3 regions of the Pseudomonas xantholysinigenes genome follow, and region 3 is predicted to be linked to each of the others. Evidence: predicted binding sites of a transcription regulator. Region 3 holds the regulator's gene; each other region holds the start of a gene.
What was found. Region 3 encodes sigma-54, which starts transcription at its own class of promoters, with help from an activator protein. Its sites were predicted from a motif close to ANTGGCATNNANNTTGCTNT; they were not measured.
Positions count from the first base shown of each region.

Region 1: a site for sigma-54 is predicted at 5,582-5,601, ahead of nirB (nitrite reductase large subunit NirB). Genes of this name have one in related genera too.
Region 2: a site for sigma-54 is predicted at 4,826-4,845, ahead of flgB (flagellar basal body rod protein FlgB). Genes of this name have one in related genera too.

Region 1 is NZ_CP077095.1:1,403,258-1,413,386, reverse strand. It holds gene HU772_RS06460 (RHS repeat-associated core domain-containing protein) at 1-2,194, shown strand, start outside; gene HU772_RS06455 (hypothetical protein) at 2,206-2,529, shown strand; gene nirD (nitrite reductase small subunit NirD) at 2,538-2,900, opposite strand; gene nirB (nitrite reductase large subunit NirB) at 2,900-5,452, opposite strand; gene HU772_RS06440 (bifunctional nitrate reductase/sulfite reductase flavoprotein subunit alpha) at 5,703-9,437, opposite strand; gene HU772_RS06435 (ParD-like family protein) at 9,728-9,931, shown strand; gene map (type I methionyl aminopeptidase) at 9,928-10,129, shown strand, end outside.
Region 2 is NZ_CP077095.1:3,900,787-3,910,915, forward strand. It holds gene flgG (flagellar basal-body rod protein FlgG) at 1-655, opposite strand, end outside; gene flgF (flagellar basal-body rod protein FlgF) at 704-1,444, opposite strand; gene HU772_RS17300 (hypothetical protein) at 1,606-1,794, opposite strand; gene flgE (flagellar hook protein FlgE) at 1,862-3,184, opposite strand; gene flgD (flagellar hook assembly protein FlgD) at 3,215-3,913, opposite strand; gene flgC (flagellar basal body rod protein FlgC) at 3,927-4,370, opposite strand; gene flgB (flagellar basal body rod protein FlgB) at 4,373-4,780, opposite strand; gene cheR (protein-glutamate O-methyltransferase CheR) at 5,070-5,897, opposite strand; gene HU772_RS17330 (chemotaxis protein CheV) at 5,951-6,880, opposite strand; gene flgA (flagellar basal body P-ring formation chaperone FlgA) at 6,944-7,693, shown strand; gene flgM (flagellar biosynthesis anti-sigma factor FlgM) at 7,867-8,181, shown strand; gene HU772_RS17345 (flagella synthesis protein FlgN) at 8,229-8,696, shown strand; gene HU772_RS17350 (flagellar brake protein) at 8,777-9,520, shown strand; gene HU772_RS17355 (MFS transporter) at 9,586-10,129, opposite strand, start outside.
Region 3 is NZ_CP077095.1:4,472,357-4,482,485, forward strand. It holds gene murA (UDP-N-acetylglucosamine 1-carboxyvinyltransferase) at 1-378, opposite strand, end outside; gene HU772_RS19990 (BolA family protein) at 402-641, opposite strand; gene HU772_RS19995 (STAS domain-containing protein) at 760-1,062, opposite strand; gene HU772_RS20000 (MlaC/ttg2D family ABC transporter substrate-binding protein) at 1,059-1,712, opposite strand; gene mlaD (outer membrane lipid asymmetry maintenance protein MlaD) at 1,722-2,207, opposite strand; gene mlaE (lipid asymmetry maintenance ABC transporter permease subunit MlaE) at 2,207-3,004, opposite strand; gene HU772_RS20015 (ATP-binding cassette domain-containing protein) at 3,004-3,813, opposite strand; gene HU772_RS20020 (KpsF/GutQ family sugar-phosphate isomerase) at 4,058-5,032, shown strand; gene HU772_RS20025 (KdsC family phosphatase) at 5,033-5,557, shown strand; gene lptC (LPS export ABC transporter periplasmic protein LptC) at 5,566-6,138, shown strand; gene lptA (lipopolysaccharide transport periplasmic protein LptA) at 6,125-6,649, shown strand; gene lptB (LPS export ABC transporter ATP-binding protein) at 6,650-7,375, shown strand; gene HU772_RS20045 (RNA polymerase factor sigma-54) at 7,550-9,043, shown strand; gene hpf (ribosome hibernation-promoting factor, HPF/YfiA family) at 9,122-9,430, shown strand; gene ptsN (PTS IIA-like nitrogen regulatory protein PtsN) at 9,443-9,907, shown strand; gene rapZ (RNase adapter RapZ) at 9,910-10,129, shown strand, end outside.

The DNA.
Region 1 (10,129 bases), 2.5 Mb from region 3:
TGACCGGCGTGGCTACCTGGTCGAGTATGAAGCCGCCGACGGCCGCCTTGACCGCTACCAACGGGATGCCGCCGGGCAGGTGGTGAGCCACACCGACCCTGGCAACAACGTCACACGCTGGCGCTACGACGGTAGCGGGCGTCTGCTCCAACGTACCGATGCCTTGGGCATGACAGTGCGGCTGAGTTATGACGCCTATGGTCGATTGCAGCGACTGACCAACCAGAATGATGAGCACTACCGTTTCGAATGGGACGCCCTTGATCGCCAGGTCGCCCAGCAGAACCTGGACGGCAGCGGGCTCAGCTTCGAGTATGGCGTGACGGACGCGGTTCGCACCGCCTGGCACCACCCCTCTGGCGAAGTCGAACCACCGCTGACCAATACCGCACCGACGGCCGACAGCATGGCCCAGCGCCTGGACTACGAACACGATGTAGCCGGCCGCCTGCTGCGCAAGCGCAGTGCCGATGGTGTTACAGACTACGCCTACGATGCCGCCGACAACCTGGTGTCAATCACCTTCACCAACACCGCCGGTGAACGCCAGCAACTGGACTTTCGCCATGACGCCCTGGGCCAACTGTTGGCTGAAAGCCACCCCGAAGGTGAATTGCGGTACAGCCATGACGAACTGGGTAACCTGCAGACCCTGACCCTCCCGGACAACCGGCGCATCAACCACCTCTACTACGGCAGTGGCCACCTGCATCAGCTCAACCTCGATGGCAAACTGATCTGTGATTTCGAGCGCGACAGCCTGCATGAAGAGGTGTTGCGGACCCAGGGACGCCTGCAGACCCGTACCCGCCGCGACAATGCCGGGCGCATCATCCAGCGTGCGCAGTACCTGGGTACGGCGACGGCCGCAGAACTTCCCCTGTTAGCCAGGGACTACCACTACGATGCCAGCGACAACCTGGTCGCCCAGGTGGTCACCGACTATCCGGGCGCAAGCCATGACACTGGTCGGCAGCGCGGCACCCAATACGCCTACGGCCCAACCCAACGCATCCACGCTGCCTGGCATCGCGAGCTTGGCGAGACCAATGGCCTGGTCGAGGCCTACGCCTACGACCACGCTGGCAACCTGCAGGACAACCGCGATACTGGCACTTCAGCCAGACACGACCGCGTCCATGTGCACCAGGACTGCCGTTACCGCTACGACCGGTTCGGCCGCCTCAGCGAAAAGCGCAGTGGCCGTCACCTGACCCAATGGTTCGAGTACGACGCCGAGCAGCGCTTGATCCGGGTCCACCAGCAGCGTGGCCCGGTGCGCGAGCGGGTCGAATTCGCCTATGACCCGCTTGGCCGTCGTACCGGCAAGGCCCTCTATCGCGAGGGTACCGCAGAGGCCATCAGCCAGACCCGCTTCCACTGGCAGGGAGTGCGCCTGCTCCAGGAGGTCCAGGACGGCAAGCCAAGCCTCTACCTTTACGCCGATGCCGACAGCCATGTGCCGGTTGCCCGTATCGATGGGGTGCCCGGCAGCGAAGAGGTGTTCTACTTCCACACCAACCTGGCCGGACTGCCGGAGCAGCTCACGGACGCTGAAGGCACAACGGTCTGGCGCGCCGCACATGAGGTCTGGGGCAGGTTCATCGACGAGTGGCGCCACCCTGGGCAGTCCAGGCAGCAGAACCTGCACTTCGCCGGGCAGTACGTCGACCGCGAGACCGGTCTGCATTACAACACCTTCCGTTTTTATGACCCGGACATCGGCCGCTACACCCAGCCTGACCCGATCAATCTCCAGGGCGGGCTGAACGTCTACCTGTACGCGCCGAATCCACTGGCATGGATAGACCCACTGGGCTGGTGCAAGATCGCCAACAAGATTTCCGGCGACCTGCGCGAAGCCAAGATCCACAAGATCCTCAAGGCCATGTTCGGCAAGAAGAATGTGCTCAAGCAGCGCCATCTGCGCAATGCCGACGGCAAGATCGTCAGCCTGGTGGACGATGCCATCGAGATCGGCAAGGTCAAGGGATCACGCATACTCGATTTCGTGGTCAAGACCAAGGATGGCAGGTGGCGTGCGATCGAAGTCACCAGCGGGACCGCGCCCAAGGGCGTGCAACGGGCGAAGGAAGCCACCATTCGCGCCAACGGTGGTACCTATGTGCGTATCCCGGGGAGCAAGAAAGTGGTCGAGGTTGACGACATGTCACGTATTATCCGCATCGATTGACAGGAGCCTAAATGAAGATCATCCGCTACAGCTACCCGGCCATGCTGGCCAGCAGTAAGAACACCAGCTATCGCACCCTGGCCACGCACATGACCCAGGCGCTGATGCGTTTTCTGGTGGACAACGCGCTACTGACCGAGAGCCCGTACCACGCCGACGGCTCGCTCGACGAACAATTCGAAGTGACCAAGGCCAACCTGACCGAGGACGGCAACCAGTTGTTCAAGCTGTACTTCCCCAAGTGGTCGAACCGCATTGACCGCGGTGGCAGCCCGGATGACATCAAGACCCTGGTCAATGGCCTGGCCAAGATCAGGGCCGCCGCGCAGGAATGAACCGCTGCTCAACCGAGCTGCAACTCCACGCGCCCCCCGTTCAGGCGCACTGGCCATACCCGCAGCGCCTGCCCGGGCTGTTCCAGGCAGCGACCGCTGGCCAGGCAAAAGTGCTGCTTGTATAGCGGTGCCGCGACCACCACATTCCCCTGCAGATTACCCACCAGTCCGCGGCCGATAATGTTCGCCCCGGATCTCGGGTCACGGTTTTCGACTGCGTACAATTCCCTGCCCTGCCCAGGCAGATAGAACAGCGCCACCTGCGCGCCGGCATGCCACACCACCACCCCGGAATCGGCGACCAGGTCGCCGGCCTGGCACACCACCTGCCACAGGGTTTCACTCGCAACCGCAACAGTGGACTTGCTCATCAGACAACCTCCTCATGGATCGGAATCAGCTGCAACGGCGCCGCCGGGCGACGCTGGCCGCGCTCGCGGACGAAGTGCAGGTCGGGGTCGGCGCGCCGGTCGTTGACGAAGGTACGGAAGCGCTTGAGTTTCTCCGGGTCGCTCAAGGCATTGGCCCATTCGCACTGGTACTGCTCCACCACATGCTGCATCTGCGCCTCGAGTTCGTTGGCCAGGCCCAGGCTGTCGTCGATGATCACCGCCTTGAGGTAGTCCAGCCCGCCCTCGAGGTTCTCGCGCCACACCGAGGTGCGCTGCAGCTTGTCGGCGGTGCGGATGTAGAACATCAGCACGCGGTCGATTAGGCGTACCAGGGTCTCGTCGTCCAGGTCGGTGGCGAACAGCTCGGCGTGGCGCGGGCGCATGCCGCCATTGCCGCACACATAGAGGTTCCAGCCCTTGTCGGTGGCGATCACGCCGATGTCCTTGCTCTGTGCCTCGGCGCATTCGCGGGTGCAACCCGATACCGCGAACTTGAGCTTGTGCGGCGAGCGCAGGCCTTTGTAACGGTCCTCCAGGCGCAGGGCCATGGCCACGCTGTCCTGCACGCCGTAGCGGCACCAGGTGCTGCCGACGCAGGACTTCACCGTGCGCGTCGACTTGCCATAGGCGTGCCCGGTTTCGAAGCCGGCGGCGATCAGCTCGCCCCAGATCAACGGCAACTCGTGCAACTGCGCGCCGAACAGGTCGATGCGCTGGCCACCGGTGATCTTGGTGTAGAGGTCGTACTTTTTCGCCACCTGGCCGATCACGATCAGCTTGTCCGGGGTGATCTCGCCGCCGGGAATGCGTGGCACCACCGAGTAGGTGCCGTTCTTTTGCATGTTGGCCATGAAGGTGTCGTTGGTGTCCTGCAGCGGCACCAGGGCCGGGTCCATGATCGGCTGGTTCCAGCACGAGGCGAGGATGTTGCCCACCGCCGGCTTGCAGATGTCGCAGCCGACATGGCCCTGGCCGTGGCGGGCGAGCAGGTCGGCGAAGTTGCGGATGCCTTCGACCCGCACCAGGCCGTAGAGCTCCTGGCGGGTGTAGCTGAAGTGCTCGCACAAGCTGTTGTCCACGCTCACGCCGCGGGCGCCCAGCTCGTGCTCGACCACCTGCTTGAGCAGCGCCGCGCAGCCCCCGCAACCGCTGGCGGCCTTGGTGCAGGCCTTGACCGTGGCCAGGTCGCCACAGCCGCTGTCGATGGCGGCGCACACCGCGCCCTTGCTGACGTTGTGACACGAGCAGATGGTCGCGCCGGCAGGCAGGGCATCGACGCCCAGGGCCGGCGCGCCGCTCCCCTGCGGCAGGATCAAGGTGGCCGGATCGGCCGGCAGCTTGATGCCGTTCTGGGCGTATTGCAGCAAGGTGTCGTAGTAGCTGTTGTCGCCCACCAGCACGGCGCCGAGTACCTGCGTGCCGCTGGCATCCACCACCAAACGCCGGTACGAGGCCGTGGCCTCATCGATGAAGCGGTAGCTGCGCGCCCCGGGCGTGGCGCCCTGGGCATCGCCAATGGAGCCGACATCGACGCCCAGCAGCTTGAGCTTGGTCGACATGTCGGCGCCGCTGAATCCGCTCGCCGCCTCGCCCACCAACAGTGCCGCCAGGTTGCGCGCCATGGCGTAGCCCGGGGCGACCAAGCCAAACACGCAGCCGTTCCACGCGGCGCATTCGCCGATGGCGAAGATCCGCGGGTCGCTGGAGCGGCAGTGGTCGTCGATCACCACGCCGCCACGGGCGGCAATCTCCAGGCCGCAGGCGCGGCCGAGAGCGTCTTGCGGGCGGATGCCGGCGGAAAACACCACCAGGTCGGTTTCCAGGTGCTCGCCGCCGTCGAAGTTCATTCGGTAGCGGTGATGCTCGCCCGCGCTGATCGACTGGGTGGCGCGCGCCAGGTGCACGCCAACCCCCAGCGCCTCGATGCGCGCGCGCAACGCAGCGCCGCCTTCACTGTCGAGCTGCACCGGCATCAGCCGCGGGGCGAACTCCACCACATGGGCGTCCAGGCCCAATGACTTGAGCGCGTTGGCGGCCTCCAAGCCGAGCAAGCCCCCGCCCACCACCACGCCACGGCGGGCATCGCGGGCGGCGGCACGGATCGCGTCGAGATCATCGAGGGTGCGATAGACCAGACGCGCATGGCCGCTGGAGCCCTCGATGGACGGCACGAACGGATAGGACCCGGTGGCCAGGACCAGTTGCTCGTAGGCGTAGCGACCTTCTGCGGTAACCAGTTCCTGGCGCTGGCGATCGATCTCCAGCACCGCCTCGCCCAGGTGCAGGTGCACGCCGTTGTCGGCGTAGTAGCCCGGCGGGCACAGCGCCAGGGTCTCGGCGCAGCTGCCGGTGAAATACTCCGACAGGTGCACGCGGTCGTAGGCGCGCTGGCGCTCGGCGCCGAACACATGCAACTCGAAGCGCTGCAAGGCGCCGCGCGCGATCAGTTGCTCGACGCAGTGATGGCCGACCATGCCATTGCCGACGATGACCAGTCGCGGTCGTTGTGCCTCGTTCGCTGTTGCCTGCATAGCCGATCCTCGCTCACGGAAAACGCAAAAAGGCGCCTGGAGCCGAAGCTCCAGGCGCCTTTGCCTGTAGGTGTCATCAGGGGCCCCTGGGCGATCGCCGTTGATCGGTGGGGTTGTTGTAGCTGGATCAAAGCAGGGACTGTGCCAATTGCCCGCCAGGTCGTGCACTGCGGGGCCTTGCTGATGACGCATCCAACACAAGGCCCAACAATTGAACCAGCCTGGTGCAGCGCTCACCAGGCTGGTGCGCTCAATACACATCGCGCCGATAGCGCTTGCTCTTCGCCAACCCCTCGACATAGGCCTGCGCTGCCGCGACCGTCATGCCGCCATGCTCGGCCACCAGCTGTCGCAAGGCGCCGTCTACATCCCTGGCCATGCGCCGGGCATCGCCGCAGACATAGATGATCGCTCCCGCCTCGAGCCACTGCCACAGCTCGGCGCCGTGCTCCAGCAGCCGTTGTTGCACGTAGAGTTTTTCGGGCTGGTCGCGGGAGAACGCAGTGCTCAGACGCAGATGCCCGGTGGCTGCCCAAGCCTGCAGCTGTTCGCGGTAGTAGAAGTCACAGGCGCCATGCTGCTCGCCAAAGAACAGCCAGTTGCCGCCCTTTGCCCGCCGTTGTTCACGCTCCTCGAGAAAACCGCGAAACGGTGCGATGCCAGTCCCCGGGCCAATCATGATGATCGGCGTGCTGTCATCTTCGGGCAGGTGAAAGCGCTTCGAGGGCTGCGGGAAAATCGCCACCTCCAGGGCCGTCGCCCGGTCGGCGAGGAAGGTCGAACACACCCCCTTGCGCACGCCGTAACGCACAGTGGAAACGGTCAGATGCACTTGGTCGGGATGGGCCAAGGGACTGGAACTGATCGAATACAGCCGCGGCTGCAAGGGCTTGAGCAATGACAACCAGCGGGCCATGGGCAGTTGCTGGGGATACGCCATCAGCACATCGGCCAACTGCCGCCCCCACAACCAGTCGCCAAGCTCGGCTTCACACTCGGGCTGCAACAGCCGCCGCAAGCCCTCGGCCTGCTCGGCGAACACCTCAAGCTGCGCGCGGCGCACCTGGGTGATGTCCAGGTGGCGTTCCAGTGCGGTGCGCAATGGCATCGCCGGCAAGGTGTCCAGCTCGACCGGAGCCAGGCCATCCAGCCCCATCAGCGCCAGCAGTTCATCGACCAGCGCCGGGCAATTGCGCGGCCATACGCCCAGGGCGTCGCCGGGCTGATAGCTCAGGCCGCTGCCACGCAGGTCGAACACCAGTTGCCGAGTTTCCTTGCTCGAACCGGGGCCGCTGAGCAGACGGTTTTCCAGCACAGGCGCCAGCCAGGGTTGCGGCTTGCCGGCGCGCGCTGTCGGTGGCGCCAGCGCCTTGCCACCCAGCTTAGGCAGCAAGGCATCGAGCCAGGCGCTGAATGCCGCTTCGCAGTCGGGCTCGCAATCGACTCGCGCCAACAGGCGCCGGGCTCCAAGGTCGGCCAGGCGCTGGTCGAGCCTGCGGCCAAAACCGCAGAACTGCGCATAGCTCGAATCGCCCAGGGCCAGCACCGCATAAGGCACGGCGGCGCAGCTGACGCCCTGCGCTTGCTGCAACGCCTGCCAGAACGCCACGCCGCTGTCCGGCGCCTCGCCATCGCCGAAGGTACTGGCGATCAGCACCACGCTGGCGGCGCCCTGCAACTGCGTCGGGTGGATGGCCTCCATGCTGCTCAGTTCCACCGCCAGGCCCGCCTCGCCCAGACGTTGCGCGCAGCGCTCGGCCAGGCCTTCACCATTGCCGGTCTGCGACGCCCACAACACGCGATGCCGAGGAGCCAAGGCGCTGCTGGGCATGGTCGCAGGCGCCAGGTGGTTCAGGTCGACGACCTCGATACGTTCGCCGGCCACCCGTTCCAGGGCCACGGCGCAATGCTTGAAGGCCGGTTGCAAAGAGGTCGGGTCGACCGCGTCGCAGGTCAGCGCATTGATGGCCAGGCCCTCGCCGTACAGGTCGTTCCAGTGGAAGGGCACGAAACAGTTGCCGGGCTGCACCCGTTCGCTGAGCCGCGCCGGTAGTTGCGCCCGGCCACGGCGCGAACGCACCGCCACCGCGTCCTTGTCGCGGATACCCAGGTGCAGCGCGTCGCTGGGGTGGATTTCGACGAACGGGCCTGGCTCGAGCTTGTTCAGGCTCGCCACCTTGCCGGTCTTGGTCAGGGTGTGCCATTGGTGCTGCACCCGGCCGGTGTTGAGCACGAAGGGGAAGGCGTCATCGGGCGACTCCGCCGGCGGCAGCCAGGGCCGGGCGAAGAACCGCGCCTTGCCGCTGGGCGTGGGGAAGGCTAGCCCGCTCTCGCCGACATAGCGCAGCGGGCTGCGCGCGCCCTGCTGCCCCGGCGCGCTCGGCCATTGCCGTGGCCCCTGGCGCAGTTCGGCATAGTCGATGCCACGCAGGTCATAACCGGTGGCCGGATTGTGGAAACGGCGGATCTCCTCGAACACGGCCTCGGCATCGGGGTAGTCGAACGCCTCGGCATACCCCATGGCACTGGCCACCCGGGCAATCAGGCGCCAGTCCTCGAGGCTCTCGCCGGGCGCCTCGACCGCCTTGGGCGCCAGGGTCAGGTTGCGCTCGCTGTTGACCATTACCCCGTCACCCTCGGCCCACAGCGCCGCCGGCAAGAGAATGTCGGCGTAGCGGTGGGTCTCGGTGTCGAGGAAGGCGTCCTGGCTGATCACCAGTTGCGCCTGGCGCAGCCCGTCGATCACCTGCTGGCGGTTGGCGACGCTGGCCACCGGGTTGCTGCAGATGATCCAGCAGGCTTTCACCTCGCCTTGTTTCAGCTGCTCGAACAGCGCCACCGTGCCTTCGCCCCCCTCACTGCGCAGGGCCCCGGGCGGCAGTTGCCATTGCCGCTCGACAAAGGCGCGGTCGGCGGCCACCAAGGCCGAGCGCTGGCCGGGCAACCCTGGCCCCATGTAGCCCATCTCGCGCCCGCCCATGGCGTTGGGCTGGCCGGTCAGCGAGAACGGCCCACTGCCGGGGCGGCAGATGGCGCCGGTGGCCAGGTGCAGGTTGCACAGGGCATTGCTGTGCCAGGTGCCATGGATGCTCTGGTTCAGGCCCATGGTCCAGCAGCTCATCCACTCCCCGGCCTCGCCGATCAACCGCGCGGCCTCGCGGATCGCCTCCGGGTCCAGGCCGGTGATGGCGGCAACCCGCTCGGGGGTATAGTCCTCGAGAAAGGCCGGCATGGCGTCCCAGCCTTCGGTGTGCCGGGCGATGAAAGCAGCGTCGCTGTGGCCATTGGCATGCAGCAGGTGCAGCAGGCCGTTGAGCAGCGCCAAGTCAGTGCCCGGACGCAACGGCAGGAACAGGTCGGCCTTGTCGGCGGTGGCGCTACGCCTTGGATCGACAACGATCAGCTTGGCCCCGGCCTTGAGGCGGTCGAGCAGGCGCAGGAACAGAATCGGGTGACAGTCGGCCATGTTCGCGCCAATCACCAGGAACACCTCGGCACGCTCGAAATCCTGGTAGCTGCCAGGGGGCCCGTCGGCACCCAGCGACTGCTTGTAGCCACTGCCGGCGCTGGCCATGCACAGCCGCGAGTTGGACTCGATATGGCGGGTGCGGATGAAGCCCTTGGCCAGCTTGTTGGCCAGGTACTGGGCCTCCAGCGACATCTGCCCAGAGACGTACAGCGCCACGGCATCGGCGCCATGGCTATCGATGATCTCGCGCAACCGCCCGGCCGCCTCGGCGATGGCCTGGTCCAGGCGGGTGCGCACCGGTTCCTGGTTGCGCTCGCGGCGCACGAAGGCCTGGCCCATGCGCCCGCTGCCCAGCGGTATGTGCGCAGTCAGGCCCTTGGTGCACAGCCGACCGAAATTGCTCGGGTGCTGTTTGTCGCCGCTGACCTTGACTACCTTGCCGTCGCTGACATTCATGACGATACCGCACCCGACCCCGCAATACGGGCATACACTGCGCACCTCGCTGCTGCTCATTGGCGTTCTCCTGCACAAACGACAAAGGCGCCGGCTGCTCCCGCTGGCTGATCGCAAGCAGGGCAACACGGCGCCTTCGTCGTGATGAGAGGGCCATCGACGTTGATGACCCGTATGCAGGACGACCCAGCAAAACCTGGGCCACCTTTCCCCCTCTCCGCATCCGCGGCAGCACGGGCTTACCGGGGGCTCGCCATGCACCACGGCAGGGAACAGCGCACCAGCGTGTGGCATGATCAGCGCCGCGGCTATATGATTCGCATACGTTTCATATAGAGGGTTAAAGCACCATGGGTATCGTCAAGATCGCCGACGACCTCCACGAAGACCTGCGCGTGGCCAGCGCCGCCTTGTCACGCTCGATCAACGCCCAGGCCGAACACTGGATCCGCCTCGGCATGCTCGCCGAGTTGCACCCCCAGGCCACCTACCAGGAACTGTTGCGCCAGCTATTGCGCCAGGAACAGGCCAACCTCAGGGAATTGCTGCAATGAGCCAGGCCATCCTCAAGGACGCCGCGCAACTGGCGCTGATGCGCCGCGCCGGCCAGTTGCTGGCGCAGGTGTTCGCCGACCTCGACGGTTTCATCCGCCCCGGCGTGACCACGATGCAGATCAACGACCGCGCCGAAGCCTTCATCGTCGAGACCCTCAAGGCGCGCCCGGCAAGCAAGGGCCAGTACGGGTTCCCCT
Region 2 (10,129 bases), 570 kb from region 3:
GGGTCTGCTGCTCGGTGGTGCCAAAGCCGTTCAGGCCCGGGGTGCCGACCTGCGGCGCACCGCTGGCCGCGGTTTCCAGGAACAGGTTGCCACCGATGGCCTGCAAGCCGGCCGGGTTGATGAAGTCGGCGGTCTGGATGTTGCCGATAATCTGCGCCGCCGGGTTACCCACGGTGGTGATCGACACGGTGCCGTCCTTGCCGACGGTGAAGGTCTGCGCATCTGGCGGCACGACGATGGCCGGTTCCAGGGCGAAGCCGTTGGCGGTGACGATCTGGCCGTCGGAGTTCAGGTGGAAGGTACCGTCACGGGTGTAGCTCACGGTGCCGTCCGGCTGCAGGATCTGGAAGAAACCGCGACCGTTGACGGCCATGTCCAGCGGGTTCTCGGTGGTCTGCAGGCTGCCGGCGACGAAGCTTTTCTGGGTGCCGACGATACGCACACCGGTACCGACCTGCAGGCCCGAAGGCAGTTCGCTGTCCTGGGTCGACTGGGCGCCAGGCTGGCGCTTGATCTGGTACAGCAGGTCCTGGAACTCGGCGCGATCCCGCTTGAAGCCGGTGGTCGAGACGTTCGCCAGGTTGTTGGAGATGACGGCCAGGTTGGTGTCCTGGGCGGACAGGCCGGTTTTCGCGACCCAAAGAGCTGGAAGCATTTAGTGTTCTCCTCGTGCGCCTGTTTTTCGGCACCCGTTCAAATGTGATTAGCCGATTTGCAAGACACGGGCCATGGCTTCATCGCCTTCCTTGGCCGCGTTCATCATCTTGACGTGCAGTTCGAACTGACGGGACAACGCCAGCACCGAGGTCATTTCCTCGACGGCATTGACGTTGCTCGACTCAAGGAAGCCCGAGACCACGCGGACATTGACGTCGGCATCGGCCGGCTGGCCATTGCTGGTGTGGATCATGCCGTCCGGCCCCTTGGTCAGGCCCTTGATGTCGGGGTTGACCAGCTTGATGCGGTCGACCTCGGCCATCACTCGCGGGTCCTCGCCCATGGCGCGAATGCTGATGGTGCCGTCGTCGCCCACCTCGACCTGCTGCTCCGGCGGAATGGCGATCGGCCCGCCATTGCCGATCACCGGCATGCCGTTGCCGGCGCGCAGCACGCCCAGGGCATCGATATTCAGGCTGCCGGTGCGCACGTAGGCTTCACTGCCATCGGGGGCCTGCACGGCGATGAAGCCCTTGCCGGACACCGCCACGTCCAGCGGACGACCGGTCTCGACCAGTGCACCCTCGCTGAAATCGGTGGCCGGGCGCTCGGTCATGGCAAAGGCACGCGCCGGAAAGCTGTCGCCGAACACCGGCATCGAACGCGCCTGTTCCAGGTCGCGCTGGAACCCATTGGTGGAAACGTTCGCCAGGTTGTTGGCATGGGCCTTCTGCGCCAGCGCGTTCTGGCTGGCGCCGGTCATGGCCACATAAAGCATCTTGTCCACAGCATCTCCTCTACGCGAACCTTGCCGCGCTGTCGTTGGCAAGGATGAAGCAATTATCGAACCAAACTGACAAAGCCCTTTAACACGGGGCTTTCAGGCACGATGACGGGCACGAGCGTCAGTTTGTCGGCGAATCCTTGCCGCCAGCGGCAACCGCGGCGTCAGTCAGCGCGGCAGGCGCCATTGTTGTAGGGCCCGGAATGGCGCTTCCACCCCTCACCCGGATCGGTGGCCGAGCACATGTAGCGCCCGGTCGCCAGGCTCTGCCATTGGTACCAGGGCGCTGGCGCGGCCTGCAGCGACAGGGCGATCAACAACGCGCCCGCCACCACGAACATCGACTTGTTCACGGCATCAACCTCCTCTGCCAGACGTGAAAAAGCCCCTGCAGGCAGGGGCTCGATCACGCCACGCTCATCAGGTCATCTGGATGATGGTCTGCATGATGGTGCTTTCGGTGGAAATGGTCTTGGCGTTGGCTTGGTAGTTGCTCTGCGCCTTGATCAGGTTGACCAGCTCGCCGGTCAGGTCGACGTTGGAGTCTTCCAGGGAGCTGCCGGCGATACGACCCAGGGTGCCGGTGTCCGGCTCGCCGATGATCGGTACGCCCGAAGCGTAGGACTCTTTCCAGGCAGTGCCGCCGACTGGCGTCAAGCCTTGCAAGTTGGCGAAGTTGGCAATCGCCACCTGGCCGATGACCTTGTTCTGACCGTTGGTGAAGTTGGCGAACATGTTGCCGCTCTGATCGACGGTCAGGCCGGCCAGCTCACCAGTGGCATAGCCGTCCTGATCCTTGGCGGTAGTGGCCGAGGCCGCGTTGTATTGCGTGGTGGCCAGCATGTCCAGGGCCACGCCACCTGGGCGCATCACCGCGCCGTTGCTTACCCAGTTGCCTGCGGCATTCTTCTCGGCTGGAATCCAGGCGTCGAGCGTGAAGGTCTTGTCGGGAGCAATGGTCAGGCCACCCGTGACCGTACCGGAGGTCATGGCCGCGGTGTTCAGTTTGCCCGCAGTGGTGAATGGCAGGGTGTTCTTCAGCGGCGTGGCCAGGGTCGGATCGGCCGGGTTACGACCATCGATGGTGGTGTACATGCTCCAGGTATTGGTGCCAGCTTCCTTGACGAAGTACTGGTTCATCTGGTGCTCGTTGCCCTGGCTGTCGTACACCGGGGTGTTGAACTTGTAGTTGTAGCTACCGACGGTGGCCGGGTCGAACGGCGAAACCGATGGCGCATTGTCGCTGGAGTTCAGGTTGACGGTCTCATTGATCCGACCGGTCGGCTTCGGCGCCAGGTTCGAGGTGTCGATCTTCAGGTCGGTCAGCGCGCCCGGAATGACCTTGCCGTTGTCATCCACCGGATAGCCCTGCAGGTTGGCGCCACTGGCGTTGACCACGTAGCCTTCCTTGTCGCTGTAGAAGGCGCCGGCACGGGTGTAGATGCGCGAGCCGTTGTCGTTCAGGGCGAAGAAACCGTTGCCGTCGATGGCCATGTCCAGCGCCTGGCCGGTACCGTTGATGTTGCCCGGGTTGAACATCTGCGAGACCGCCATGGTCTTCACACCGCTGCCAACCTGGGTCTTGCCGCCGGCAGTGCCGCGGATGGACTGCGAGTACTGGTCGCCGAATTCGGCACGGGACGATTTGAAACCGGTGGTGGCGACGTTGGCAATGTTGTTGCCGGTAACGTTCAGAGCCTTGTTCGCCGCATAGAGACCGCTAAGGCCGATATTGAAAGACATTTACTCGCTCCTTGTGCCGTTTCTGCGGCGTTAAATTCCGATGGTGGTGACTTTGGAGATGCCGACTTTGCCGATACCGGCCAGGTCGAGCATCATCTCGCTGCCGTTCTGGAAGCTGACGCTGTTGACCTTGGCCGGCAGCAGCGTGGCCAGCGTCTTGGCCTTGCCATCGACCTTGGTCTCGGCACTGAAGGTGTAGGTACCCGGGTCGACCGCCTCACCCTTCTCGTTCTTGCCGTCCCAGATGAAGTCGGCGGTACCGGCCTTCTGCGCACCCAGGCCAATGGTCTTGACCACGTTGCCGTCCTTGTCCTTGATGGTGACCTTGCCCTCGGTGATGTTCGAGGGCACCACGACCTGGCCATTGAAGCTCTTGGTGGTATCGACCACCGCTTTGTCGCTTGCCACGATCACCGAGCGACCGACCAGCGAGGTGGCCTGCAGCGCCTGGGACGAGCCGATGCCGGTGAGGATGCCGTCGACCGACTCCTTCAGCGACTGGATGCCCTCGAGGCTGCTGAACTGGGCCAGCTGCGCGACGAACTCGCCGTTGTCCTGGGGATCGAGCGGGTTCTGGTTCTTCATCTGCGTCACCAGCAACTGCAGGAACGCATCCTTGCCCAGCGCGCTGCCGGCCTGGCCGGTGCTGCCGTTGTTCTTGCTGGCAGGTTTTTGCAGCGACTCCAGGTAGCCGCTGCCGACCTGGTTATCGGTATTGGTGGTAGTCATTTCGGCTCCCTGCTTACTGACCCAGGGTCAGCACTTTCTGCATCATGTTCTTGGCGGTGTTCATCAGCTCGGCGTTGGTCTGGAACGCGCGGCTGGCGGAGATCATGTCGGCCATCTCCTCGACCACGTTGACGTTCGGGTAGTAGACGTAGCCGTCCTTGTTCGCCGCCGGGTGGTTCGGCTCGTAGCGCGCCTCGAGGTTGCTCTGGTCCTCGATGATGCCCTTGACCTGCACCCCCTGCCCCGCCTCGCCCTGATCCTCGAACAGCGACTGGCCGGCGCCGGCCTGGGCCTGCTGGAAGGTGGTGGCGAACACCGGGTGGCGGGCGCGGTAGGTCTGGTCGATGCTCGACGAGACGGTCTCGGCGTTGGCGATGTTCGAGGCGACGGTGTTCAGGCGCGTGTTCTGCGCGCTCATGCCGCTACCGGCGATATTGAAGACACTGGCAAGGGACATGGTCACTCTCCGCGCAGGGCCGATACCAGCCCTTTGAATTTACTGTTGAGCAAGGTGAAGCTGGCCTGGAAGCCAACGGCGTTTTCCGTGTAGTTCGATTGCTCGATCTGCGCGTCCACGGTGTTCTGGTCGATCGACGGCTGCATCGGCGTGCGGTACTTCAACGTGTCGTCCATCATTGCCAGGCCTTCTGCCTCGATGTGACGGCTGTTGGTGCGATCCAGGGCGATACGCCCGCTCTGCTGCTTGTCGGACTCGGCGGCGAGCACTGACGAGAAGTCCATGTCGCGCGCCTTGTAGTTCGGCGTGTCGGCGTTGGCGATGTTGTTGGCCAGCACCTCGGCGCGCTGGGCGCGGAAGCCCAATGCCTTTTCGTGGATGCCAAGGGCCTTGTCGAAGCTGATGCTCATGTCGGGGAACCTTCGAAGGTTGACCAGCGTTGCGTTGTCTGAGCTATAGCAAGGGCTGTGCCAACCCGATCAAAGCCTTTGAACTCGGGGTTTGCATCAGCAACGATGAGCCACCGCTGCCAGAAAAGCGGCAAAGTGCTTCCGCTTTGCAGCCGCCAGGCGGCAATCGAACGGATGCCAGGGCGGCAAAACAAAATATTGACGGCGGATGTTTGAACCCGCAGCGCGCAGGCATGAAAAAGGCCGGCATCTCGCGATGCCGGCCTTTCGTTGCCGCCTGCCACCCGCCTCACTTGGCCTGGTAGATGATCCCTGGGCTGCACTGCACCATCTGGTAGTGGTCCGGCAGGCCATTGAGCGCCTCGGAGGCGCCCAGGAACAGATAGCCACCGGGCTTGAGCGTGCCATGGATACGCATGAGGATGTCCTTCTTGACCTGGGCCGAGAAGTAGATCAGCACGTTGCGGCAGAACACGATGTCGAACTTGCCCAGCGGCGCGTAGCTGTCGAGCAGGTTGTAGGAGCGAAACTCGACACGGCTGCGAATCGGCGGCTTGATCGCCCAGCGCCCCGGCCCCTTGGTATCGAAGTAGCGCTGCAGACGCTCCTGGGACAGCCCGCGGGCAATGGCCAGGCTGTCGTACTCGCCGGTCTTGCAGTTGTTGAGCATGGCACCGGACAGGTCGGTGGCGACGATCTGCGCGCCCATCTTCAACTGGCCCAGGTTGGTGCGTTCGAACTCGTCGATGGCCATGGAGATGGAGTACGGCTCCTGCCCGGACGAACAGGCCGCCGACCAGATGCGCAGGCGCTGGCCGGGATTGTTCTTGATGAACTCCGGGATCACCTTGTTCTTGAGCACCTCGAACGGGTAGGTGTCGCGAAACCACAGCGTCTCGTTGGTGGTCATGGCATCGACCACCTGCTCGCGCAAGCCACCGCGTGGCTGGGTCTGGATGCGCTGCACCAGCTCGCCCAGCGACTTGATGCCCTGCTGCTCCATCAGCTTGTTGAGACGGCTGGAGACCAGGTACTGCTTATTCTCGCCCAGCAGGATGCCACAGGCTTTCTCCAGGAAGACCCGGAACTGTTCGAAATCCAAATTACCCGTAGACAATGCTGCCGCCTCTTTCTTATAAACCGCGTGCGCCGGGGCGAACCCCGGCCGTTTCAATGACTCGCCTTGATCCGATCGACCACGCGCTGGGCGAGATCGTCCGGCTTGAACTTGGCCAGGAAGTCGTCGGCGCCGACCTTCTTGACCATCGCCTGGTTGAATACCCCAGACAACGAAGTATGCAGGCAGATGTGCAGCTTTTGCATGCGTGGATCGCTGCGGATCTCCGCCGTGAGGGTATAGCCGTCCATTTCCGGCATTTCAATATCCGAGATCATCATGAGGAATTCCTCCTCCGGACGCTTGCCCTCGTCCACCAGCTTGCGCAGGTAGTCCAAGGCCTGGCGACCGTCATTGAGCGCCACCACCTCGACGCCGACGGTCTGCAGGCACCGGCTCACCTGCTTGCGCGCCACCGATGAATCATCGACCGTCAGCACCCGCAGCATCACCGCCTTGTCCTGCACCTCGGCATCGATCACACCCTCGGACACCGACTCGGACGACGGCGCCACCTCGGCCAGCACCTTCTCCACATCGATGATCTCGACCATGCGGTTGTCGACCCGGGTGACCGCGGTCAGGTAGTGATCGCGCCCGGTACCCTTGGGTGGCGGATGGATCTCTTCCCAGTTCATGTTGACGATGCGCTCGACCGAGTGCACCAGGAAGCCCTGGGTCTTGGTGTTGTACTCGGTGATGATCACGAAGCTGTTGCGCGTTTCTTCCTTCAGCTGCGGAAGGCCGGTGGCCATCGACAGGTCGAGGATAGGAATGGTCGCCCCGCGAATGTTGGCCACCCCGCGCACCACCGGATGGGACTTGGGCAGCAAGGTCAGTTCCGGGCACTGCAGCACCTCCCGGACCTTGAACACATTGATGCCGTAGAGCTGGTCGCCATTGAGGCGAAACAACAGTAGCTCCAGGCGATTCTGCCCCACCAGCTGCGTGCGCTGGTTGACCGAATCCATCACTCCAGCCATGCCGGACTCCTTCAACGATTGCCTGCGTACCAAGTCGGCACGGGCTTTGCTTTTTTGAGCGCCATGTACACGAAAACGACATTTTTCCGACGACTGACGCGCCTGCTGACCGGCTCCCTGGCCGCGTTGTGCCTGATGGTACCCGGCATCAAGACGCTGGCGGACACTTTTACCTTGCCTGAACAGCTTATCGGTGTCACTCAAGGGTTTCTTGAATTCACCGTGGAGGATTATCTGGCGACCACCCAGACCCAGGGCCGCTACGAGATCGAAGTGAACAAGCTCGACCCGCGCCTGCGCATGCCACTGTGCAGCCAGCCGCTGGACGCCTCGCTGGAAAGCCCTACCCCTCTGGGACGAGTTACGGTGCGGGTGCGCTGCGACAGCACGGCGCCGTGGACGGTGTTCGTCCCCGCCCAGGTGCGCCTGCTGCGCGACGTGGTGGTCATGACCCGTCCGCTCAAACGTGACAGCGTGGTCAGCGAGGGCGACGTGGCCCTGCGCCAGCGCGATGTCGGCACCCTCGGCCAGAGCTACCTGACCCAGCTGGACCAGGCCGTGGGCCTCAAGCTGCTGCGCCCGACGGTACTCGACCAGGTTCTCACCCAGCAGCACCTGGAGCAGGCCGAAGTGGTGCGCAAGGGCGACCATGTGGTGATCATCGCCCGCAGCGGCAGCCTGAGCGTGCGCATGCCGGGAGAGGCGCTGGACAAGGGCGGCCTGCAAACACAGATCCGCGTGCGCAACCTCAATTCCAAGCGCGTGGTCAAGGCCAGGGTGACCGGGCCCGGCCAGGTCGAGGTGGCCATGTAGCCCAGGTGACGAAACGACGACGGAAAGCTGGCGGTGCGCAAGCGGGCGCCCTAAACTGTGTCGGGAATCGGGTGACGCAGGCTGGCTTTGAGGCAGTGTCGCTTTCCTGCCTAAAGTTTCTTTCGGGTTGGCCGAAAACCAGGCATGCGTCCTAATACCCAGGGGTTCTGATCATGGTCATCGACTTCAGTCGTTTGAATAATTCTCCGTCCATCACGGGCGGCGTTCGCGGCAATGCCGCGCCAGGCACCACCGAGAAGACCGGTGAAGCCAGCGAGGCGCCAAAACACGCCAGCGCCAGCGGAGAAGCGGTACATCTGAGCCCAGAGGCCCAGCAATTGCAGAAGATCAGCGACAAGCTGCGCGACCAGCCGACCGTCAACAGCGCCCGCGTGGCCGAGTTGAAGCAGGCCATCGCCGACGGCAGCTACAAGGTCGATGCCGACCGGGTCGCCAGCAAACTGCTTGATTTCGAAGCCCAGCGCTGACCTTCAGGCGCGCTGACTTCCAGGACGCAACACGCCAAGAGTTAGCCATGCACGACATCACTCTGCTGCAACTGATCGAAAACGACATCGCGCCCACGCAGGAACTGCTCGAACTTCTGCAAAACGAAGCGATAGCCCTGCATGGCCGCGACATGGCCGTACTGGAGCAGATCCTGGCCCGCAAACAGTCGTTGATCATCTTGCTCGAGCAGCAGGGTCGGCGCCGCAGCCAACTGCTCGCCAGCCTCGGCCTCAGCGCCGATCGTGCCGGCGCAGAAGCCCTGGCCGCCCAGTCGAGCAATGGCCAGGCCATCCTCGCCCGGCTCGCCGAGCTGAGCAACCTGATGGACGCCTGCCAACAGGTGAACGCCACCAACGGCCAGATCATCCAGGTGCAGCAGCACGTCACCGCCAACCAGGTGCGAATCCTCCAGGGTGGCGACTCTCCGTCGCTCTACGACGCCCGCGGCGGCACCTCGCCGATGGCCAAGCCGCGCGCGATCAGCCAAGTGTGATTAGTGGTATCAAGGCACGGAACATACTGGCAAAATGCCGTTAATTGCGTGTGTCGTTTTTGCCTGGAGATTGAAAACCCGTGTTCAATGAATCCGATGCTCCCCAGCCACCGAAGGTGCTGACCACTCCTTTGGAGATTACGGCCAACCTGCGCCAGCTGCTGGAGAGCCACGATCCGCTGATCATCAGCTTCCATGAGCGCAGCCAGCGCTTCCAGAGCTATGTGGTGCATGTCGACCGCGAGGCGGGGGTACTGGCACTGGACGAGATGATCCCGCGCGACGGCGAAAAGTACATCGAGAACGGCGAGGCCTTCCGCATCGAAGGTTTCCACGATGGCGTGCGCATCGCCTGGGAAAGCGACATCCCGCTGACCATCACCGAGATCGATGGCCATCGCTGCTACCGCGGCCCTCTGCCGACGGAAATCACCTACCACCAGCGCCGCAACGCCTTCCGCGCCGCGCTGAAGTTGTCGCAACTGGTCGACATCGTCCTCGACGGCACCCACCTCAAGGGCAATGGCGGGCTGCGCGGCAAGCTGCTGGACATTTCCGCCACCGGCTGCAAGCTGCGCTTCGAAGGCAATGTCGAAGAGCGCCTGCAACTGGGCCAGGTCTACGAGCGCTTCAAGGCCGGCAATCCCCTGGGCTTGACCGACACCCTGGTCGAACTGCGCCACCTGCACTACGAAGAACGCATCAACACCACCTTCGCCGGTGTGCGCTTCCACAACCTCAATGGCCAGGCCCAGCGCAAGATCGAAAGCTTCGTCTACCAGCTACAGCGAGAAGCGCGGCGCTTCGATAAAGACGACTACTAAGAAAAACGCCACCTTCGGGTGGCGTTTTCGTTCCGGCACGATAGTCGTGGGCGTCAGGAATGCACTCAGCTCCTGCCCTCCCCGGCCTCAGGCGGCGCTACCTGAGCGCCTTTATCTTCTTCCTCGGTATCCTCCGCCGCCACCGGCGCCTGCATCACATCCTGCACCGTCTGCTCATCGACCCGCGGGTCAAGCGCCGCCGACAATGGCGAGCCTGCCGCCGGCATCGCCACGTGCCCCAACGGCGCATCCTGGACCTGGTGCAAGCCGGTCACCGCTTTCGGCCTGATGCGCCACACCAGCACCAGGGCAAAGAACAGGAAGAAGGCGTACAGCATCTGCGCCCCGAGCAGTTTCATCAGCACACCGGCGGCCAGCGGCCCGATACAGGCGCCGACACCGTAGGTCACCAACAGCATGGCCGTCAGCGACACCCGCCGCTCGCTCTCCACATGGTCGTTGGAGAAGGCCACCGCCAAGGGGTAGAGGCAGAACTGCAACAGCGAAATGACAAAACCAATGGCAAACAGCAGTGCCAACGGCACGCTCGGCAGGATCGCCAGCGGCGCCGACGCCAGCGCCAGGCCGATCGCCGCGCTGCGGATCAAC
Region 3 (10,129 bases):
CAGGTCGACCGGGCGCGAGCCAATGGCGCAACCGCCGGGCAGGGCCACTTCGGCCTCGCCGAAACGAGCGACCATCGGCCCGAGCACCAGGATCGAGGCGCGCATGGTCTTGACCAGCTCGTACGGAGCGACCAGGGTCTTGATGGTGCGCGGATCAATTTCCACCGAGAGCTTTTCGTCGATCACAGGCTCGATGCCCATGCGCCCGAACAGCTCGATCATGGTGGTGATGTCGTGCAGGTGCGGCAGGTTACCGACCGTGACCGGGCCATCGGCCAGCAGGGTGGCCGAGAGAATCGGCAGGGCCGCGTTCTTCGCGCCGGAAATGCGGATCTCGCCGTCGAGGCGCGGGCCGCCAGTGATAATCAGTTTGTCCATACGTATCTCGCCGCCAAGTTGGCTCAGGTGCGCTCAGCCCAGGCTGCGCTGCTGAAGAATTTCATGGTTACCGCGTGGATGCTGCCGTCGGCGATCCAGGGATTGAGGTGAGCATAGATCGCCTGCTGACGCTTGACCGGGCTCTGGCCCGCCAGCTCGTCGCTGATCACGTTCAACTGGAAGTTGCAGCCTTCGCCTTCAACTTCAACCCGGGTTCCCGGCATTTTTTCTTCCAGAAAGCTTTTAACTTCTACGGCCTGCATGCTCAACCTCGATCGGCGCCCAACGCGCGCGGGTCGGCCATCATACAAAAAAGCCCCTCGCCTGCGAAGCCCATGCGCGGGCTCGCTGACCGAGGGGCTTTCACCTTGGCCCAGGCCATCAGCCTGCCAGTACTTCAGCGAGGTCGTAGACCTCGGCGATTTCCCGCATGTCGTCGGGGATCCCGCGCAGCTCCCAGGCCTTGCCAGCCGCCTGGGCATCACGCATGAACGCCAGCAGCAGCGACAGGCCGACACTGCTCGACTTGACCACCGCGGTGCAATCGAGCACCAGGCGCGACTCGCGGCTCGCGGCGATCAACGCCTTGCCCTGCTTGCGCAGGGCCGGGCCGCTGCGGTAGTCCAGCACGCCGGCCAGGGCGAGTATCCCCGGCTCGGCCATGCTCACGGCGGCGTCGCTCATTTGACTTCCTTATCCGGCGAGCTGTCGGCGGTGGCCTTGGCCTTCGCCACTTCGCCGGCCCAGCCGTCGATGGTCTTGTCCAGGTTGTTGCCGTTGCGCTGCATGGCATCCTGGAACTGGTCGCGGAACAGCTTGCCGATATTGATGCCGTTGACGATGACGTTGCGCACTTTCCACTGGCCATCGAGCTTCTGCATGGTGTACTGCACCGGGTAGACCGCGCCGTTGTTGCCGGTGATCTTCATGCCGACGCTGGTGCGGTCGCCGTCCTCGGCGCGCGCCGGGTCGACGGTGATGCCCTGGTTGTTGTACTCCAGCAAGGCATTGCCATAGAACTGCATCAGGCTGCGCTTGAAGTTTTCCTGGAAGCGCTGCATCTGCTCAGGCGTCGCCTTGCGCGAGTACTTGACGGTCATGATGCTCTTGGAAATGCCATCGGCATCGACCACCGGCCCGAGGTTGTCGTTCAGGGCGTTGTAGAACGCCTCGGGGTTGGCCTTGTACTGCGCCTTGTTGGCCTTCAGGTCGCTGAGCAACTGGGTGGTGGTGCCCTGGATCACGTCGCGGGCGGATTGCCCTGGCGCCGCCAGGGCCAGCAGGGGGAAGGCCGCCAGCAAGACCAGCAAGCCACGTCGCAGGATCGAAATCATGGAAACTCCTTAGTTAGCCGGTTGCGCTTCTTTCGGTTCCTTGCCCACTGTATTGAGCAGGAACTTGCCAATCAGATCTTCCAGCACCAGCGCCGACTGGGTGTCGTGGATGGTGCTGCCATCCTTGAGCACCGCGTCTTCACCGCCCACGCTGATGCCGATGTACTTCTCGCCCAGCAGGCCAGCGGTCAGGATCGAGGCCGTGGAGTCGGTCGGCAGGTTGTCGACGCTCTTGTCCAGTTGCAGCGTTACCCGACCAGTGTACGAATCACGGTCCAGATCGATGGCCGTGACCTTGCCGATGGTCACACCGGCCATGGTCACTTTAGCTCTGACCGTCAAACCGGCGATATTGTCGAAGTAGGCGTAAACTTTGTACGTGTCGCTGCTCGGGCTGGCCGACAGCCCGCTGACACGCAGGGCCAGCAGCAGCAGCGCCAGGATCCCGGCCAGGAGGAACAGGCCGACACCGATTTCCAGGGTGCGGTTTTGCATCAGAAATCTCCAAACATCAAGGCGGTCAGAATAAAGTCCAGACCCAGGACTGCCAACGAGGCATAGACCACGGTCTTGGTGGTGGCACGGCTGATCCCCTCTGAGGTGGGCTCACAGTCATACCCCTGGAATACGGCGATCCAGGTCACGACGAAGGCGAACACCAGGCTCTTGATCAAGCCGTTGATCACGTCGTCGCTGAAAGAAACACTGTTCTGCATGTTGGCCCAGAACGAGCCCTCATAGACACCCAGCCAGTCCACGGCGACCCACGAACCACCCCAGATGCCGACCACACTGAAGATCAGCGCCAGCAGCGGCAGCGAGATGAAGCCGGCCCACAGGCGCGGGGCGACGATGTACTTGAGCGGGTCGACGCCGATCATCTCGAGGCTGGACAGCTGCTCGGTGGATTTCATGTTGCCGATCTCGGCGGTCAGCGCGGAACCCGCGCGCCCGGCGAACAGCAAGGCGGTAACCACCGGGCCCAGTTCGCGCAGCAGGGTCAGGGCGACCATTTGCCCCACGGCCTGCTCCGAGCCGTACTTGGTGAGAATGCTGTAGCCCTGCAGGGCCAGCACCATGCCGATGAACACACCGGACACGACGATGATCGCCAGCGACAGCACGCCGACCGAATACAGCTGCTTGACCAGCAACTGGAAGCTGCCGCCGATGCCGCCGCGACCAATCAGCGCGTGCCCGAGGAACAGGCAGGAGCGCCCCAGCACGGCCAGCACATCGATGGCCGAGCGGCCAAACAGGCGGATACGTTCGAGTAAGGATTTTCTGCGCATCAACGCGTCCCCAGCAGATCGGCGCGGTAGTCAGGCGCAGGGAAATGGAAAGGTACCGGACCGTCCGGGTCGCCCTTCATGAACTGGCGGATGCGCGGGTTGTCCGAGCCCATCAGCTCGGCCGGCGTGCCCTGCCCCAGCACCTGGCCATCACCCACCACATAGATGTAGTCGGCGATGCTGGCGGTTTCCGCCAGGTCGTGGGAAACCACGATGCTGGTGATGCCCAGGGCATCGTTGAGCAGGCGGATCAGGCGCACCAGCACGCCCATGGCGATCGGGTCCTGGCCGACGAACGGCTCGTCATACATGAGGATCTGCGGATCCAGCGCAATCGCCCGGGCCAATGCCACGCGGCGCTTCATGCCACCGGACAGCTCGTCGGGCATCAGGTCGATGGCGCCACGCAGGCCCACGGCCTGCAGCTTCATGAGCACGATGTCGCGGATCATCTCGTCCGACAGCTGCGTATGCACGCGCAAGGGGAAGGCGACGTTCTCGAAGACATCGAGGTCGGTGAACAATGCACCACTCTGGAACAGGACGCCCATCTGCTTGCGCGCATCGAACAGGTCGCTGCGCGAAAGCGCCGGCAGGTTCTGGCCGTTGACCCAGACTTCACCGCTGGACGGGCGCAACTGCGCGCCCATCAGGCGCAGCAGGGTGGTTTTGCCACACCCCGAAGGCCCCATGATGCCGGTGACCTTGCCGCGGGGAATACGAATGTCCACGTTGCTGAAAATGCTGCGCGAACCGCGCTTGAAGGTGACGCCCTTCAACTCGACCGCACAGGCGCTATCCACACTCATCTAGACTCCTTGCTAGTGCAGCCTCGCCTAGTTGACGCCGGCCTTCGTCAGGAAGGCACACGCGCCTGTGGCAGGCCGAATAGCGGCGAACTATAGCACCGCTGATAGGCCCGCCCCAAGGCCATCACCCGACTCGTTCAGGGCATAGACAGGCTGGCACGACAGACATATGACATTCGATGGATGAGCGTTTCACACATTGCGGCTATAATCGCCGCCTTTTCATCAGGCATTGCGTTCCGACATGACCCAATCCAGCGAGCTGATCCAATCCGCCCAGCGCACCCTGCGCCTCGAAGTCGAGGCCGTGGAGGCCCTGCTGGCCCGCATCGACGGCGATTTCGTCAAAGCTTGCGAGCTGATCCTGGCCAGCAAGGGCCGGGTCGTGGTGGTGGGCATGGGCAAGTCGGGGCACATCGGCAACAAGATTGCCGCCACCCTGGCCAGCACCGGCACCCCGGCGTTCTTCGTGCATCCGGCCGAGGCCAGCCATGGCGACATGGGCATGATCACCCGTGACGATGTCATTCTGGCCCTGTCCAATTCCGGCAGCACCGCCGAGATCGTCACCCTGCTGCCGCTGATCAAGCGCCTGGGCATCCAGATGATCAGCCTGACCGGCAATCCGGACTCGCCCCTGGCCCAGGCCGCCGAGGTCAACCTCGACGCCAGCGTCGCCCAGGAAGCCTGCCCGCTCAACCTGGCGCCAACCTCCTCGACCACCGCGGCGCTGGCACTGGGCGATGCCCTGGCCATCGCCCTGCTCGAGGCTCGCGGTTTCACCGCCGAGGACTTCGCGTTCTCCCACCCCGGTGGCGCGCTGGGCCGTCGCCTGTTGCTGAAGGTCGAAAACGTCATGCACGCCGGCGACGAATTGCCAGTGGTCAGGACCGGCACCCTGCTCAAGGACGCGCTGCTGGAAATGTCTCGCAAAGGCCTGGGCATGACCGTGGTCCTGGGCAACGACGACAAGCTGGCCGGCGTGTTCACCGATGGCGACCTGCGCCGCAGCCTGGATCGCAACATCGACGTGCACAAGACGCTCATCGACGAGGTCATGACCGTGCACGGCAAGACCGCCCGCGCCGAGATGCTCGCCGCCGAGGCACTGAAGATCATGGAAGACCACAAGATCAGCGCGCTGGTGGTCGTCGATCAGGACGACCGCCCGACCGGCGCCCTGAACATGCACGACCTGCTGCGCGCCGGAGTGATGTAAATGAACCAGGACCTGATGCAACGCGGCAAGGCCATCAAACTGGCGGTGTTCGACGTCGATGGCGTGCTCACCGACGGGCGCCTGTATTTCCTCGAGGATGGCAGCGAGTTCAAGACCTTCAACACCCTCGACGGCCAGGGCATCAAGATGCTCATGGCCTCGGGCGTGACCACCGCGATCATCAGCGGGCGCAAGACCCCAGTGGTCGAGCGCCGGGCCAAGAACCTCGGCATCCCGCACCTGTTCCAGGGCCGCGAGGATAAACTGGTGGTGCTCGACGGCCTGCTCGCCGAACTCAATCTAAGCTATGAACAGGTCGCCTACCTGGGCGACGACCTGCCCGACCTGCCGGTCATCCGCCGCGTGGGCCTGGGCATGGCCGTGCACAATGCCGCGCCGTTCGTGCGCCAGCACGCCCACGGTGTGACGCAGGCACGCGGCGGCGAAGGCGCCGCCCGCGAATTCTGCGAACTGATCATGCAGGCCCAGGACACCCTGGACGCTGCCAACGCCAACTACCTGTAAGGCCCCCCATGTTCAGCAAGAAGGTTCGCAATTTTGCGCTGCTTGGCGTGATCGCCGCCGTACTGGCAGCGGTCGGCTACTGGAACATCAGCCCCGAGAGCTTCCTCGACCAGCCCACGGCACAGGTCGACGAAAGCGCCATCGACTACTACGCCATCAACGCCCACAGCCTGCAGTTCCTGCCCGATGGCAAGCTGCAGTACGAAATGACCGCCGCCAAGGTCGAGCACCTGAAGGCCAGCGAGGTCACCCTGGTGACCACGCCCGACCTGCACATGTACCGTGGCACCGAGTACCCGTGGCACGTGCAGAGCAAGCGCGCCGAGGTCAACCCGGACGGCAGCGAGGTGGAACTGATCGACGATGTGCGCGTGGCGCGCACCGACGAGAAGCAACGCGAAACCATCATCACCAGCACACGCATGACCGTGTTCCCGCAGAAGCAATATGCGCAGACCGAGCAAGCCGTTAGAATCGACGGCGCCGGTGGCACAACTACGGGCAAAGGAATGAAAGCGTATTTGAAAGAAGGCAGGATGGACCTGCTCTCTAACGTAAGAGGACAGTATGAGGCTCGTTAAAACCATCCCCCTTCTGCTCAGCCTGGGCGTAGCACTGGGAAGCGCGAGCGCCTTCGCCCTGCCGAACGACCGTGACCAGCCGATCCGCATCCAGGCGGACAACGCCCACCTGGACGACAAACAGGGCGTTGCCACCTACACCGGCGACGTGATCATCACCCAAGGCTCGATGATGATCAAAGGCAACACCGTGACCATGACCCGTGCCGCCAACGGCGACATCGACGTGGTCACCTCGGTGGGCAACCTGGCCTACTTCGAGCAGCAGCAGAGCGCCGCCAAGCCGGACAAGATGAAAGGCTGGGCCGTGACCATCCAGTACCAGGCGCAGAAGGACACGGTAATCCTGACCGACCGCGCCAAGGTCGAGAACGAAGGCAACACCACCGAAGGCGAGAAGATCGTCTACAACACCAAGTCCCAGGTGGCGACCGCCGGTCGTGGCGGCAACGTGACTGCACCGCGTCAGCGTATCGACATGGTCATTCAACCGAAGAAAAAGGCCGAGTAAATGGCAACCCTCAAAGCCCAGCACCTGGCCAAGAGCTACAAAGGCCGGCAAGTCGTGCGCGACGTCAGCCTGTCCATCGACAGCGGCCAGATCGTCGGCCTGCTCGGCCCCAACGGCGCCGGCAAGACCACCTGCTTCTACATGATCGTCGGCCTGGTCCAGGCCGATCAGGGCCGCGTCCTGATCGACAACCTCGACGTCAGCCACCAGCCCATGCACGGCCGCGCACAGGCCGGCATCGGCTATCTGCCGCAGGAAGCCTCGATCTTCCGCAAGCTGTCGGTGGCCGACAACATCATGGCGATCCTCGAGACCCGCAAGGACCTCGACCGCGAGGGCCGGCGCAAGGAACTGGAAAGCCTGCTGCAGGAATTCCACATCAGCCACATTCGCGACAACCTGGGCATGAGCCTGTCCGGTGGTGAACGCCGCCGGGTCGAAATTGCCCGTGCCCTGGCCACCGCGCCCAAGTTCATCCTGCTGGACGAACCCTTCGCCGGTGTCGACCCGATCTCCGTCGGCGACATCAAGCAGATCATCCACCACCTCAAGAACAAGGGCATCGGTGTACTGATCACCGACCACAACGTTCGCGAGACCCTGGACATCTGCGAGACCGCCTACATCGTCAACGATGGCCAACTGATCGCCGAAGGCGATGCCGAGACCATCCTGGCCAACCAGCTGGTCAAGGAAGTGTACCTGGGGCACGAGTTCCGACTCTGACCCCGGTCTGCCCGGAGCACTGGCGCACAAGCCTGATCGAGGCTTAAGTTGTTACAGTGCTCTAGGCAAACGCTGCAATTTCAGGCATATAACTTGCTTAAATTCGGCGCCCACGCGCCCTACGTGTAGTGGATGGCGCATGCGCGCCGGCAAACAAGGTATTAAGCCCCTGCCATGAAACCATCGCTCGTCCTAAAAATGGGCCAGCAACTGACGATGACCCCGCAGTTGCAACAGGCCATCCGTCTGCTCCAGCTCTCCACCCTGGACCTCCAGCAGGAAATCCAGGAAGCGCTGGAATCCAATCCGATGCTCGAACGTCAGGAAGACGGCGACGATTTCGACAACAGCGACCCGATGGCGGACAACGCCGAGAGCAAACCGGTCGCCGAAGTCCAGGACAACAGCTTCCAGGAGCCGAGCGCCAACGCCGAGAGCCAGGAAGACGGCGAATGGGCCGAACGCATTCCCAACGAACTGCCGGTCGACACCGCCTGGGAAGACATCTACCAGACCAGCGCCAGCAGCCTGCCCAGCAACGATGACGACGAGTGGGACTTCACCACCCGCACCTCGGTGGGCGAGAGCCTGCAAAGCCACCTGCTCTGGCAACTCAACCTGGCGCCGATGTCCGACACCGACCGCCTGATCGCGGTCACCCTGATCGACAGCATCAACGAACAGGGCTACCTGGAAGACACCCTCGAGGAGATCTGCGCAGGCTTCGACCCAGAGCTCGACATCGAGCTGGACGAGGTCGAGGCGGTGCTGCACCGCATCCAGCAGTTCGAGCCCGCCGGTATCGGCGCCCGCTCCTTGGGTGAGTGCCTGCTGCTGCAATTGCGTCAACTGCCGGCCTCGACGCCGTGGATGAGCGAGGCCCAGCGCCTGGTCACCGACTTCATCGACCTGCTCGGCAGCCGCGACTACAGCCAGCTGATGCGGCGCATGAAGCTCAAGGAAGACGAGCTGCGCCAGGTCATCGAGCTCGTACAGACCCTGAACCCGCGCCCCGGCTCACAGATCGAGTCCAGCGAGCCCGAGTATGTGGTGCCCGACGTGATCGTGCGCAAGGACAGCGAACGCTGGCTGGTCGAGCTCAACCAGGAGGCCGTGCCGCGCCTGCGCGTCAACCCGCAGTATGCCGGCTTCGTGCGCCGCGCCGACACCAGCGCCGACAACACCTTCATGCGCAACCAGCTGCAGGAGGCGCGCTGGTTCATCAAGAGCCTGCAGAGCCGCAACGAAACGCTGATGAAGGTGGCGACGCAGATCGTCGAGCACCAGCGCGGCTTCCTCGACCACGGCGACGAGGCCATGAAGCCACTGGTGCTGCACGACATCGCCGAGGCGGTAGGCATGCACGAGTCGACCATTTCCCGGGTGACCACGCAGAAATACATGCACACCCCGCGTGGCATCTACGAACTGAAATACTTTTTCTCGAGCCATGTGAGCACCGCCGAAGGCGGCGAATGCTCGTCCACGGCGATTCGCGCGATCATCAAGAAACTGGTGGCGGCGGAAAATCAGAAAAAGCCATTGAGTGACAGCAAGATCGCTGGTTTACTGGAGGCACAAGGCATCCAGGTAGCCCGTCGCACCGTCGCCAAGTACCGCGAGTCGTTGGGGATCGCCCCCTCGAGCGAGCGCAAGCGACTGATGTAGCCCCGGGATGTGCCACCGCGTTTCAGTGGCAGGTGCAAGACCTGCCTCTTTATGCACGGGCAACAAAGGAGAAGCTGTATGCAAGTCAACATCAGTGGACAGCATGTAGAAGTCACCCAGCCACTGCGCGATTACGTGCTCGAGAAGCTCGCCCGCGTGGAGGGTCATTTCGACAAGATCACCAACGCGACGGTGATCATGAAAGTCGAGAAGCTGCAGCAGAAGATTGAAGCCACACTCCAGATTCCCGGTGGCGAAGTGGTCGCCAATGCCGAACACCAAGACATGTATGCCGCGATCGACGCCCTGGCTGACAAGCTCGACCGCCAACTGAAAAAACACAAGGAAAAACAGCAAAGCCTGCTGCAAGGTGCGGCCGCCCGCTGATACCCCTCATCCATGATCCGACTTGAAACCATCCTGACCCCCGGCCGTTCCCTCGTGAACGTGCCGGGCGGCAGTAAAAAGCGCGCCCTGGAAAAGGTCGCCAACCTGATCGCCGAGCAAGTCCCCGAGCTGGAGATGCAGGACGTCTTCGACAAGCTCATCGCTCGCGAGAAACTGGGATCCACCGGTTTTGGCAATGGCATCGCCATTCCCCACTGCCGGCTCGAAGGTTGCGTGGCGCCAGTCAGCGCCCTGCTGCACCTGGATGCCCCCATCGATTACGATGCCATCGACGGCGCCCCGGTCGACCTGCTGTTCGTCCTGCTGGTCCCGGAAGCCGCCACCGATGCGCACCTGGAACTGCTGCGCCAGATCGCCAGCATGCTCGATCGCAAGGAGGTTCGCGATCGCCTGCGTGCCGCCGACAGCAGCGAGACCCTGTACCAGGTTGTCCTGGACGTACAGAACGAGCACTGAACATGCGCCTGATCATCGTCAGCGGCCGCTCCGGCTCCGGCAAGAGCACCGCCCTCGACGTGCTGGAAGACAACGGCTACTACTGCATCGACAACCTGCCCGCGGGCCTGTTGCCGCAGTTGGCGGAAAACGCCCTGATCAATACCGAGCTGCTGCAGCCCAAGGTCGCCGTGTCCATCGACGCACGCAACCTGCCCAGCCACCTGTCGCGTTTTCCGGAAC